2 linked regions of the Hahella sp. HNIBRBA332 genome follow. Each later gene encodes a partner of the first gene's protein in a complex. Links are inferred from orthologs where the notes say so. Each region holds a gene or a part of one and is shown in the gene's direction. Other genes may lie near its edges.

Region 1 (7,885 bases):
CCGGCGGCCTCTCTGGGCGGATCATTGGATTTCACCTCAAGCCCCAACAAGGTCAGCGCGCGCTCAAGTCGCCCGCCTATTTCACCGCGACCAATAATGCCTACGGTCTTGTCTTCCAGCTCGAAGCCCAACTGCTCGCTCAATACGGACAGACAGCTCACCACATACTCGACCACTGCGCTGGCGTTACACCCCGGCGCATTACTGAACCCCACTCCCCGTGAAGTGAGGTAGTCCATGTCGACATGGTTGCAACCAATGGTGGCGGAACCGACAAACTTCACACCAGTATTTTCCAGCAGACGTTCGTCCACCCTGGTCACAGAACGCACCAACAGCACATCCGCGTCACGCAGGTGCTCGTTGCTGATCTCACGTCCCGGCAGTGTATGAATTTCTCCCATTGATCCGAAAAACGGCTGCAGTAGCGGAATATTCTCATCTGCAACTATTTTCATCTTCCCTTTCCTCTTGGTCGGTATGCTCGGCTACTGCAATAAGTCATCATCCGGGTGAATCAGAGCCAGCTCATGACCCAGGTATTTCTCCAGTTCCGGAATCAGGAAGGAATCGTCCTCACAGGCAAAGCTGATGGAGACGCCCGTCGCGCCCGCACGCCCGGTGCGCCCGATACGGTGAACATAATCTTCCGGGTCGTCGGGAAGATTATAGTTGACCACGTGAGTCACTCCATCGATATGCAGCCCACGGCCGGCGACATCGGTGGCGACCAACACGCGGAAGTCGCCTTTACGGAAACGCTCCAGTGTCTTCAAGCGTTTTTGCTGGGGCAACTCACCGGATATAAGCTCATTTTTGATGGAGTGGCGATTCAAGGCTTCCGACAAACTTCGTGTTTCGTCACGGCGATTACAAAATACGATCACGCGCCGGGTTTCACTGTCTTTCAACAGATTCACCAACAGCTTACGCTTGGCGCTGCTTTCCACCATGTAGACGCGCTGATCCACTGTTTTAGCGGGAAGATGGTCCACCGCCAGCATGACCTCCACCGGATCTTCGGTCCAGCGCCGCGCCAGATTCTTGATGTCTTCACTGAAGGTCGCGCTGAACAGCAAGGTCTGCCGCTCTCTCGGCGTAGCTCGGACAATACGCTTGACATCAGGAATAAAGCCCATGTCCAACATGCGATCCGCCTCGTCCAGCACCAGCACTTCCACCTGATCCAGGTAAATATCAGCGCTGGTGAGATGGTCCAGCAAACGTCCCGGCGTGGCGATCAACAAGTCCACCGCTTCGTCGCGCAGCTTTCTGCGCTGGCGATCCAGCTGCGTGCCGCCGATGACGGAGATGATATTCAGCTTCAGGTGCTTGGCGAGCTCACAGGCGTCTTTCTCAATCTGTAACGCCAGCTCCCGGGTCGGCGCCACCACCAGGGCTCTTGGCTCGCTGGAGAAGCGCTCTTCGGTTGGAATTGGGTTGGAAACCAGACGCTGCAGAATGGTGATCAGGAACGCGGCGGTTTTGCCGGTGCCTGTCTGCGCCTGGCCGATCAGATCCACGCCCTGCAACGTGTGCGGCAGCGTCTGCCCCTGAATCGGAGTGCAGCGCTCAAACTTCAGATCGCGAATAGCCTGCTCAAGTTTTGGATGTAAATTCAGAGAAGAAAAGAGGACGGCGTTATCCGTCGTTTGATCACTAACTGTCATGATTTTTGAAGATATTCCCGGCAAACCGACGTAGTCCAAACCACATACTTTATGCGATGGGCGGCTGGACCTGCAATGTTTGCAATAAGTTGTTTAAAACAAGCCCTCAACGCCTCACTCGCCAACCGCCTGCTCTTCACAGGAAGTCCAATGAGTTGGAGGTTGAAGAGCTTATCCGCGGACGCTCCGTCGCGCACCGCTTATTTGGGTTATTCCGGGATCTCCGCAAACATTCATAGCTTATCCAGTGCAAACAGAGACAGTCCGAAATTTTCCCGCCCTATGTACGTGTCCAAAAAACAGTCCAGAAGTTGCTGGGCGCGCGGCGGCAACCCTTCTTGCAGATAGCGTCGCGCCTGTTCATGAACGGCGACCTTGAAGGCCCCTTCCCCGGCGGCGCCTTGACCGTCGAGATTATCGAAACTGATAAAAAACTTTACGCCACAGGCTTCCGCCAGAATCCACTCCAACGCCTGCGGCTTCACTTCAACCCGCTCAAACTCCGCCTGACGCTGGGCGCTACGGCCATCGGGCTCGTACCAGTACCCGTAGTCGATGAGTTGGCGACGTGCTTCACCAGCGATGCACCAGTGAGAAATCTCATGCAAAGCGCTGTTCACAAAGCCATGAGCAAAATGGATTTCGTTGCATCCGCCCGTTGCGGAAGCAGGCAAGTAAATAGGCTCGCCTTCTCCGCGCACCAGCACTGTATTCAATGTTTCCCGGAACAAACCGTCGAATAATAGCTGCAAGTCTTGCGCCCTAGCGGCCGGCATGGAGAAGTCTAATCTGGAATAACTCGACAACGCGTAAAAAACCCCGATGCGTGACAGCTCCGTGTCGCTACAATCAAGCCGGGCGGCATGCCCGTCTTATGGATGCCCCATCGCCTGTGCGAAGCACTTAGAGTATAGGTGTTGCGATACATTCAGGCGGACCTTAAAAATAGTTTAACTTAACCGCAGAAAGTCGCGCAGACAGGGGCCTTGGATTATGATGGCCGATTATCGATTTTATGGATAAGGTAATCAATTGTAATTTCAACGAGAAGTTCAAGTTTTTTGAACCTTTTAGCCAGTAAATTGTCATATTGAACCAGTCCATGCCCGCGCAACCGAAGGGACGCCCGGGAAACAGGAGCGCTGGATAGCGCCACTTTAATTTTTAAGCACCTGTAGCGAGAAACATGCCCCTACTACTCAGAGCCCTATTCATACTGACGCTGTTTTGCTGCGCCACAGTCAGAGCGGAAAGCAATCTGTTCGGCGACAACAGCGGCTTTCTGGCCGAACCGGAATTCCTGCCCGTAGAGGAGGCCTACCGGTTCACGTCATCGGTGGAAGGGGACGAGCTAGTCCTGCATTGGGCGATTGCTGACGGCTATTACCTGTACAAAGACCGCATGTCCGTGACGACAGACGCGGAGGGCGTAGCGCAAGGGCGCTGGACTTATTCCTCCCCTGGCGAGGAAAAAGAAGATCCTTATTTTGGCCTGGTCTACGTCTATCACGATGAGCTCACAATCCGCGTGCCGGTAGCGGCGGAGGACGGCGCCGAAGTCGAGTTCAAAGTACGCTATCAGGGCTGTGCGGAAGCCGGTTTGTGTTATCCGCCGCAAACGGAAACAGCGCTTTTTATCGGAACGGAGTCGGATGGCGCCACGCCAGCCGCAACCACAAGCAAGACTCCCTCATCCACACCGCCCTCAGCCAACCAAGGCGGTTCCTCAGCCGCTTCCAGCATCCCAGCAAGCAAGGCCGCTGACGTTGACTTCACGTCATCCACTTCGATTACGGACTACCTCATCGCCCAAGGCCTGCTGTTCAGTTTTTTCATCCTGATGGCGGTGGGGATAGGTTTAGCATTCACGCCTTGCGTGTTCCCCATGATACCCATCCTGTCCAGCATCATCGTCGGACAAAAAGAAGTCACTCTGCTGCGCTCCTTTATCTTGTCCTTTAGCTACATCATGGGTATGGCCGCCGTGTATACCGCGCTGGGCGCTGTCGCAGGCCATTTCGGCGAACTGGGTCAGGACGCCAACATTCAGGCGCAGGTGCAAAAACCCTGGATCTTGATCCTGTTCAGCGGATTGTTTGTGTTCCTGGCTTTATCCATGTTTGGATTCTACGAGCTGCAGATGCCCTCGTTTTTGCGCGACAGGCTCAGCGGCCTGAACAGCAAGCAAAAGGGTGGTGAAATCTTCAGCGTTTTCATCATGGGCCTGTTGTCCGCGCTGGTGGTGTCGCCCTGCGTTTCCGCGCCGCTCATCGCCGCGCTGGGATACGCGGCTTATCTAGGCTCCGCATTCAAAGGGGGCATGGCGCTGTTCGGCCTCAGCCTGGGCATTGGCTTACCATTGCTGATACTCGGCACTGGCGGCACCAAACTATTGCCCCGCGCCGGCGCCTGGATGGAGCATGTGAAACATGTCTTCGGCGTCGCCCTGCTGGGCGTGGCCATCTGGATGCTGGAGCGTATCCTGCCGCCGGAGGCGACCCTGACACTGTGGGCGGTATTGATCGGCGTCTCTGCGGTTTACATGGGCGCCTTCACCAATGTCGAATCTGGTTGGAGCGGCTGGCAGAAGCTTAGTAAGGGCTTGGGGCTGGTGTTCTTCGTCTACGCCGTCACCCTGATGCTGGGCGCCGCGGCGGGCGCCAACGACCCGCTGCAACCTCTGGCGCCCTATGCGATCAAATCCGCGATGGCGGCCCCTGGTGGATCAGCCGCACAGCCGCTATCTTTTGTCAAAGTCACCTCACCAGAGCAGCTCGATCAAGAGGTCGCCAAAGCCTCCGCCAGCGGCAAGCCCGTCATGGTGGATTTTTACGCCGATTGGTGCATCAGCTGCAAGATCATGGAACGGGAGACCTTCGTTCTACCAGAGGTGCGAGCGGGACTCAGCCGCTTTCACCTTATCAAGGCGGACGTCACTGAAAACGACCAAGGCAATCAGGCGCTGCTCAAACGCTACGGCATATTTGGACCTCCCGCATTCGTCTTCTTCGACGCCAATGGCGCAGAACTGGCGTCCAAACGCTTCCTGGGCGAAATCTCCAAAAACGCGCTTCTTAATCACGTTAAAGATATATAAACTGCCCGGCGTCGCAATCATCCATCATTAAGGGTTGTCAGCGCATGCCGCAAGATCGTTTCCTGCGGGGAGTGGCGTTCATCATTCTCGGCGAATGCTTTTTCGTGCTTACCGGCATGGTGGTGAAACATATCAGCCTGGAAGCCCACGTCTGGCAGATGGTGTTTTTCCGCAATCTCTTCGGTCTGGCTTTTCTTACTCCGCTTCTACTTCGCTCAGGGCGTAGCGCCTTCAAAACCCAGCGATTGCCGCTCCATTTTCTCCGCGCCGCCCTGGGCGTCGCCGCCTTTTCCTGTCTGATCTACACCTTCGCGTCCATTCGTTTGGCGGAAGCCACCATGCTGAAGCTGATGCTGCCGCTATTTATTCCAGTCATCGCCTGGGTCTGGCTACGCGAGCGTCCAACGCCAATTTTGGCGTTTTCTCTGGGCTTGGGATTTCTAGGCGTCATTATTATCCTGCAACCGGACAGCCTTGCCGCCGCAGGACGCCTCGCCATCCTCGCGGGATTGTGCGGCTCCCTGTTCGCCGCCGGCGCCAAAGTAGTGATTGGCCGCCTGGGCTCTACCGAGCCCAGCGTCCGCATCGTTTTCTATTTCAACCTGTTCAGCACGCTACTGTCATGCATCCCCATGCTCTGGTACTGGCAGGCGCTGGAGCCGGCCACCCTGGTCTGGCTGTTTCTATTCGCCATATTGGCGACCGTCGGCCAACTATCAACCACCCACGCCTATACACTGGCTTCGCCAGGCAAAATCGGCCTGTACAGCTACGCGTCGCTGCCAATTGCCGGCCTATTGGGATGGCTAATCTGGAGTGAAGAGATATACCTGGAGCTCTGGATCGGAAGCGGCCTGATTGTCCTGGCTGGCGCACTGACCTTCTTCTATAGCCGCCCCAGAAAACCGGTAATTGCGACCGCCAAAGGCTGACGCTTCAGCTGCCGACTTTGCGTATGTGATAAAAAAACTGCTTGTCCCGCTCGCCTGAAGCCAGCAATTCATGGCCCAGAAACTGACAGAATTTAGGGATATCTCTCTGGGTGGATGGATCCGTGGCCAATACTTCGATAACGCATCCCACGTCCACGTCATTGATACGGTTGTGCAGCATCATGACTGGCTCTGGACAAAACAGACCGCACACATCCATGACGCTGTCGATTGAGTATTCCACGTTTTCGCTCTTGCTGTCGTTCATTGCAACCTCTCCATTACGTGGCGGCGATTATACACCGTCAATGCCGCATCGGCCTCAATTGCTTGGGATTGCTTGTTATACTCATAACAACAAACATTGCTAAACCGGAGGACAGCTTCATGATCCGCGTGCTGATTGAGCGCCATATCGCCAAGACCCTGGAAACCAATTACGAATACACCGCGAAAAAAATCCTGCAGGCGGCGGTGCAGGCGCCCGGATTTCTATCTGGTGAATCGCTGCGCAACGCCAACGAACCCAATTACCGGGTGATTTGGTCCACTTGGCGTTCAGTGCAGGATTGGCAATCCTGGCAGACCTCGGATGAGCGTAAGAGGCTGATGGCGGAGCTGATTCCGATGATGGACCGGGAAGAAAAAGTCACCATCCTGGAACACTCCTAAAGAAAAGCCGGCTGAGCAGCAAACAGAGACTCGGGGGCCTGAGCCCCCGAGCGTCGCTGATTGCAATCCTCGCAAGCAGCGCGTTAATGCTTCTGAAACGCAGTCAAAAAGTGTCCGGTGAGCGCCAACACGGTGACTTCTTCGCGATCATGATATAACTGCTTCACGCGCACTTCCGACTCAATATCAGCACCGACAAGGCGTTCCTGCAACCGTTGCAAACAGGCCTCCACTTCATCCATCCGCGTTTTCATCGGCAACTTGAGATTGAACAACGCATAGGTGGTCCAGTCGTAACACAACCAATCCGCCATTCGCTCCAGCGTCCGTTTCGGCTTATCCACGATATCGCATACGACCCAATCGACTTTTTTCTGTGGCTTATAGACATATCCGTCGTCGCTGACGTAAGTCACCGCCGGATCTTCCAGAAGTTCCTGCTGCAAAGCGCCATGATCGACCGCCGTCATCTTCACGCCCTGAGTCACCATATACCAGGTCCAACCGCCTGGCGCCGCGCCCAGATCCACGCCCCGCTGACCGCGCTTCAGTACGAACTCACGTTCCGCAGGGGTCAACATGGTGAGAAACGCCTCTTCTATTTTCAGAGCGGAACGACTCGGAGCCTCATTGCGAAACCGCAGACGGGGAATACCGAGCGGTAAGGCGCTGCTGTTGGGATACATCGCCAAAGCGGCGATAATGTGCTGACCGGACAAACATACCAAGTGCAGTTGAGGCAGTTCATCCGTCTTGGTTTTGCTCAGCACGCCCGCGTTGCGCAACGCCGCGCTCATCGGCGCCGTCAGCTTCCTGGCTAATTTCTGCAAAGAGCCGGCTTCATCTTCCAACGGCGTTTCAATATGCAGGAACCCGAAGGCGCCGCCGGCGCGCAGCGCTTCGACCACTGGCGAAACACGGTCAGTGGGGTCTTCAATTTCGAGGTCATGCAACGCGCAAAACACTTGCCGCGCAAAAATGCAGCGACTTACCTCTATCTCTTTATACACATCCAGCGCATTGCCTTGGGAGCAGCGCCAAAACACAACCCCTGCCCCCTTTTCTATTTTCGAGTAACCGTAAACAAACTGCAGCGAGGCGATATTCTGCAGCTCCTGGGCGCATTCTGCTTCGAATCCAGGTCGGCAGTAGGCGAGAAGTCCGATAGCGGAGTATTTGCCGGAACTTAAAGGAGAGCGTTTACGGGAAGAGCTGGCAGGGTATTTTTGCGACATCCGGGCATTTCCAATCATCAATTCATCGACGCGCCAATGCGCGGCTGGGTAAAGGCCGCTATTGTCGTCGATCCTATCGCCCCGGGCAAATCAGCGAAGCATAAAGGCCAACGCCGCCTGCGCCGCCGTTCGCCAGTTTTGCTCTTTGGTCAGGCCTGAAGCCTTGCGCGGAGCCAGATCATGATTGCCATCGGGCAGCCAGACTACAGCGCTTTGCTCGTTCAAATACTTCTCCATATTCTCAGAGCGATCGCCAAATGGATCCCGCTCGCCCTGCAG
Region 2 (4,310 bases), 2.8 Mb from region 1 along the record:
ACCACCCTTTTTTGTTTGTGGTCAAAAGTGGTGGTTTGGTAGGGGGTGATTGGGATGGATTTTTCGCAGGCTTGCCAGGAAGTTATAGATAGATTCATAGAAATGCTGTGGCTGGAGCAGGGGCTGTCTGAAAATACAAGAATGTCCTATCGGTCTGATCTTGTTCGCTTGGCGGAATGGCTGGAGAGAAAGGGGCGAACGCTGGTTGAGGCTTCCCGGGAGGATTTGTTTTCTTTTTTGGCCGTCCGCATGCAGCAAGGCGCGAAGAGTGCTTCGTCAGCTCGTATGTTGTCGACGTTACGAAAGTTCTACCGCTATCTGCTAAGGGAGGGGGTTGTTCAGGATGATCCAACGTTACGGATTGAGCATCCCAAGGTGGGGCGGCTATTGCCGGGCGCAATGTCTGAGGCGGAAGTTGAGCTGCTGTTGACTGAGCCGGATGTTTCGCTACCTATTGAGGCTCGCGATAAAGTGATGTTGGAGGTGTTGTACGCCAGTGGGTTGCGAGTATCCGAGCTGGTTGGGCTTCAGTTATATCAGGTTAACTTGAGGCAGGGGGTGTTGCGTGTTGTCGGAAAGGGGGATAAAGAGAGGTTGACTCCTCTGGGTGAGCATGCGATAGAGCAATTGGAGGTCTATATCAAAGGTGTTCGGCCTCAATTAACAGGGGGGCGAGAGGATGGCGTCCTTTTCCCCAGTTTGCGTGGCGGGGAAATGACGAGACAAACCTTTTGGTATCGTATCAAGCTGTACGCGTCGCGTAGTGGAATTGCTAAGAACATAACGCCGCATACGCTTCGTCACGCATTCGCTACACACTTGTTGAATCATGGTGCGGACTTGCGCGTTGTTCAACTGCTTCTTGGGCATAGCGACTTGTCTACTACCCAGATATACACCCATGTAGCCAAGGCGCGGCTACAACAACTACATTCGAAACACCATCCTCGCTCCTGATTTTTTGCGTATTTACTTCATTTGAGCTGTGGTCTGAATAGGCAAGGTTAAATCTATTTCACGTTACACAATTGACCTAGTTTTGATAGGAACATTTGTGTAATTTTAGGGTCTAATTATATATTCAAGAACGGATGAAGGTATATTCATGCACGTAATGCGCCCTTTTGTATTGGTATTAATGGCACTGTCGGTCGCTTTCGGAGCGCGCGCCGACGAGCAGCAAGAGCAAGCCGTGAAAGTGATCAAGCAGCGGTTGGCTGAGGCTGTGCCTGGGCTGAAAATCCTAAAGGTTAGTCCAAGCCCAATACCGGGAGTGTATGAAGTGGAGTCCAATAATCCGCAACTGCTGTACACTAGTGCTGATGGACAATATTTTGTGGCGGGCGATATTTATCAAGTGAGTGAGGGGCGAATTACTAACTTGGCGGAGCGTCGGCGAGAAGAGACTCGTGCGGAATTGGTTAACTCAATTGACGAGTCAAAAATGATCGTGTTCAAGCCCGAGGTGGTAAAAGCATCTATCACCGTTTTTACGGATGTGGACTGTGGGTACTGTCGGAAGCTTCATAAAGAAGTTCCTCGTTTAAATGAGCTGGGCGTACAGGTTAACTATTTGGCGTATCCTCGTGCGGGAGTGGGTTCGGGAAGCTATCAAAAAATGGTTTCTGTTTGGTGTGCGGATGATCAGCAGGGGGCTATGACAGAAGCGAAGCTGGGTAAAAACCCTGTATCCAAGGACTGCAAAAATCCAGTTGCCGATCAGTACAATTTGGGTAATCAAATTGGTATTAGCGGCACCCCTGCAATCGTTTTGCACGATGGGCGCTTAATCCCTGGATATGTTCCTGCGGACTCTCTCGCCAAAGGTTTGGGTCTGGACATCAAATAGGGGGTTGGCTAGCGGAAGTTCGTGATAGGGCTTCCGTTAGCAACGAAAGTTTTTCTCATTTCTTCTTATCTCGCACTCCCTTTCAATGTTGTTGCATCTTTGGGCTCCGCCAGGAGACAGTCCTTCTTTTTGGCATGCTCGATACTCCGTACTTAGTTCATAGTTGCTCAGCTCAGTAAAGGGCGTGCTGCTATCGCATCCTGCAATAAGCAGTGGAATGAGTGGAAGGGTTTTTGCTAAGTGAAGTTGGATTAGTTTGCCAGCTTTATAATTCATTAATATTTTCACAACATCAGTGGGCGTCAAAAGGAGTTACTTAACAGGTTAGCTACAGTTTTTTGTCTGCGCCATTTTCCTTGAACTGGTGCATTGGAGAAGGGCAAATCTCTTTTTCTTTCCCTGTAAATAAGCGCTGCGTTGACACATTTCAGGGGGCGGGGTATTGTGGCCTGTTCCCAATAATGTACTTATCTTAATCTTCACTCTCTGCCGTTCAGGAGATCGCAATGGAATTCCCGCGCATCAGTCGCTTGCCACCCTATGTTTTTAATATCGTTGGGGAGCTCAAGCAGCAGGCGCGAGCGAGGGGGGAAGATATTATTGACTTTGGCATGGGTAATCCTGACCAGCCTACCCCCAAACATATTGTCGACAAGCTGACTGAAACTGCGCAGCGGGATGATACGCATCGTTATTCCCAGTCCAAAGGCATCCCCAGGCTGAGAAGAGCCATCGCCCGCTGGTATAAAAACCGCTTTGATGTGGATTTGGACCCGGAGAAAGAGGCGATAGTCACCATTGGCTCTAAAGAGGGACTTGCCCATTTAGCATTGGCGACAATGGGGCCGGGAGATGCCGTGTTAGTGCCGAACCCTAGTTATCCGATCCATCCTTACGGATTTGTTATTGCTGGTGCGGATATTCGGCATATTCCATTGGGTGAGGATACCGACGCTTTTTTCACTGAATTGGAAAAGGCGATTCTTGATTCATGGCCTCGCCCCAAAATGCTGGTATTGAACTTCCCTGGCAACCCTACATCTCAATGTGTTGAGTTGGATTTTTTTGAAAAAGTCATTGCCATCGCCCGAGAGCACAAAATCTGGGTTGTGCAGGATATTGCTTATGCGGATATCGTATTTGATGGTTATAAGGCTCCTTCGATATTGCAAGTCCCTGGGGCGAAAGAAGTGGCGGTGGAATTTTTCTCGCTGTCTAAAAGCTATAATATGCCTGGCTGGCGTGTTGGCTTCTGTTGTGGCAACGCAGAACTGATAGCGGCTTTGGCTCGGATTAAGTCTTATCTAGATTACGGTACTTTTACCCCAATTCAGGTGGCGGCGATTGCTGCGCTGGAGGGGGATCAGTCCTGTGTGGAAGAAATTCGAGCGATGTATCAGTCCCGTCGCGACGTATTATGTCGTGGTTTAGATAGTATTGGCTGGGATGTGACTCCGCCTAAAGCAACCATGTTTGTCTGGGCGAAAATCCCTGAACACTATCGTCATATGGGATCGCTGGAGTTTTCTAAAAAACTGCTACTGGAAGCTAAGGTGGCGGTATCTCCTGGCCTGGGCTTTGGCCATTATGGCGATGAGTATGTGCGGTTCGCGTTGATTGAAAACGAACATCGTACGCGACAGGCGATCCGGGGCATCAAGGCGATGTTTCGTAGTGATGGTTTGATACTGGATTAAGGCACTCTTAAATGCGCCATAATAAGCGCGTAATGTTGTGGAGACGTGGTAGATGAAAATAGCTATTTGTGGATTGGGCACTGTAGGCAGTGGAACTTTTAACGTGCTGGCGCGCAATGGCGTTGATATTGCGGCGCGTGCAGGTATGGCTATTGAAGTAATCCGTGTCGCATCCCGTCGGATGAATCCTGCATGTGAGCTGGACTCAACGCAATTTACCACTGATATCTTCGCTGTAACTTCTGACCCTGAAGTGGAGGTCGTTGTTGAGCTGCTTGGCGGCACGACAATCGCGAAAGAGTTGATCCTCAAAGCGATCGAGAACGGCAAACATGTGGTTACCGCCAACAAGGCGCTAATCGCAGAGTATGGCGGCGAAATTTTTGAGCTGGCGGCGCGCAAGGGCGTCACAGTAGCGTTTGAAGCGGCTGTAGCCGGTGGTGTGCCGGTGATTAAGGCGCTGCGTGAAGGTCTTGCTGCGAATAGAATCAACTGGCTGGCTGGAATTATTAACGGCACTGGCAACTTCATTTTGACGGAAATGCGTGACAAAGGTCGCGCGTTTGAGGATGTGCTGAAAGAAGCGCAGGCATTAGGATACGCTGAAGCGGATCCGACGTTTGATGTAGAAGGTATTGACGCAGCGCATAAGTTGACCATTTTGGCGTCTGTCGCGTTCGGTATTCCGTTGCAATTCAAGCGCGCCTATACGGAAGGCATAAGTGCGATTGCGCCTGAAGATGTCCAGTATGCGGAAGAGTTCG

What was found. The genes of interacting proteins can lie anywhere in the genome.
Region 2: the proteins of dsbD (region 1) and O5O45_RS17485 are in contact, whole or in part, in a crystal structure (PDB 1JZD), measured with the Escherichia coli proteins. The link is inferred for Hahella sp. HNIBRBA332 from one-to-one orthologs.

The regions. Positions count from the first base shown.
Region 1 is NZ_CP132203.1:1,118,672-1,126,556, reverse strand. What follows is about bases 2,317-5,311. They hold dsbD (protein-disulfide reductase DsbD), read left to right. Parts: upstream 2,317-2,856; coding sequence 2,857-4,767; downstream 4,768-5,311. Other genes in these bases: O5O45_RS05250 (DMT family transporter), read left to right, coding at 4,812-5,311; O5O45_RS05260 (elongation factor P hydroxylase), read right to left, coding at 2,317-2,422. In the rest of the region: 4-phosphoerythronate dehydrogenase PdxB, read right to left, coding at 1-458; O5O45_RS05265 (DEAD/DEAH box helicase), read right to left, coding at 489-1,670; more of O5O45_RS05260, read right to left, coding at 1,904-2,316; more of O5O45_RS05250, read left to right, coding at 5,312-5,699; sulfurtransferase TusA, read right to left, coding at 5,704-5,967; O5O45_RS05240 (antibiotic biosynthesis monooxygenase family protein), read left to right, coding at 6,087-6,371; 23S rRNA (cytidine(2498)-2'-O)-methyltransferase RlmM, read right to left, coding at 6,455-7,606; O5O45_RS05230 (alpha/beta family hydrolase), read right to left, coding at 7,697-7,885. UniProt on the Escherichia coli protein: Required to facilitate the formation of correct disulfide bonds in some periplasmic proteins and for the assembly of the periplasmic c-type cytochromes.
Region 2 is NZ_CP132203.1:3,957,962-3,962,271, reverse strand. What follows is about bases 1-2,977. They hold O5O45_RS17485 (DsbC family protein), read left to right. Parts: upstream 1-1,105; coding sequence 1,106-1,849; downstream 1,850-2,977. Other genes in these bases: alaC (alanine transaminase), read left to right, coding at 2,356-2,977; xerD (site-specific tyrosine recombinase XerD), read left to right, coding at 55-957. Outside these bases: more of alaC, read left to right, coding at 2,978-3,546; O5O45_RS17475 (homoserine dehydrogenase), read left to right, coding at 3,599-4,310. UniProt on the Escherichia coli protein: Acts as a disulfide isomerase, interacting with incorrectly folded proteins to correct non-native disulfide bonds.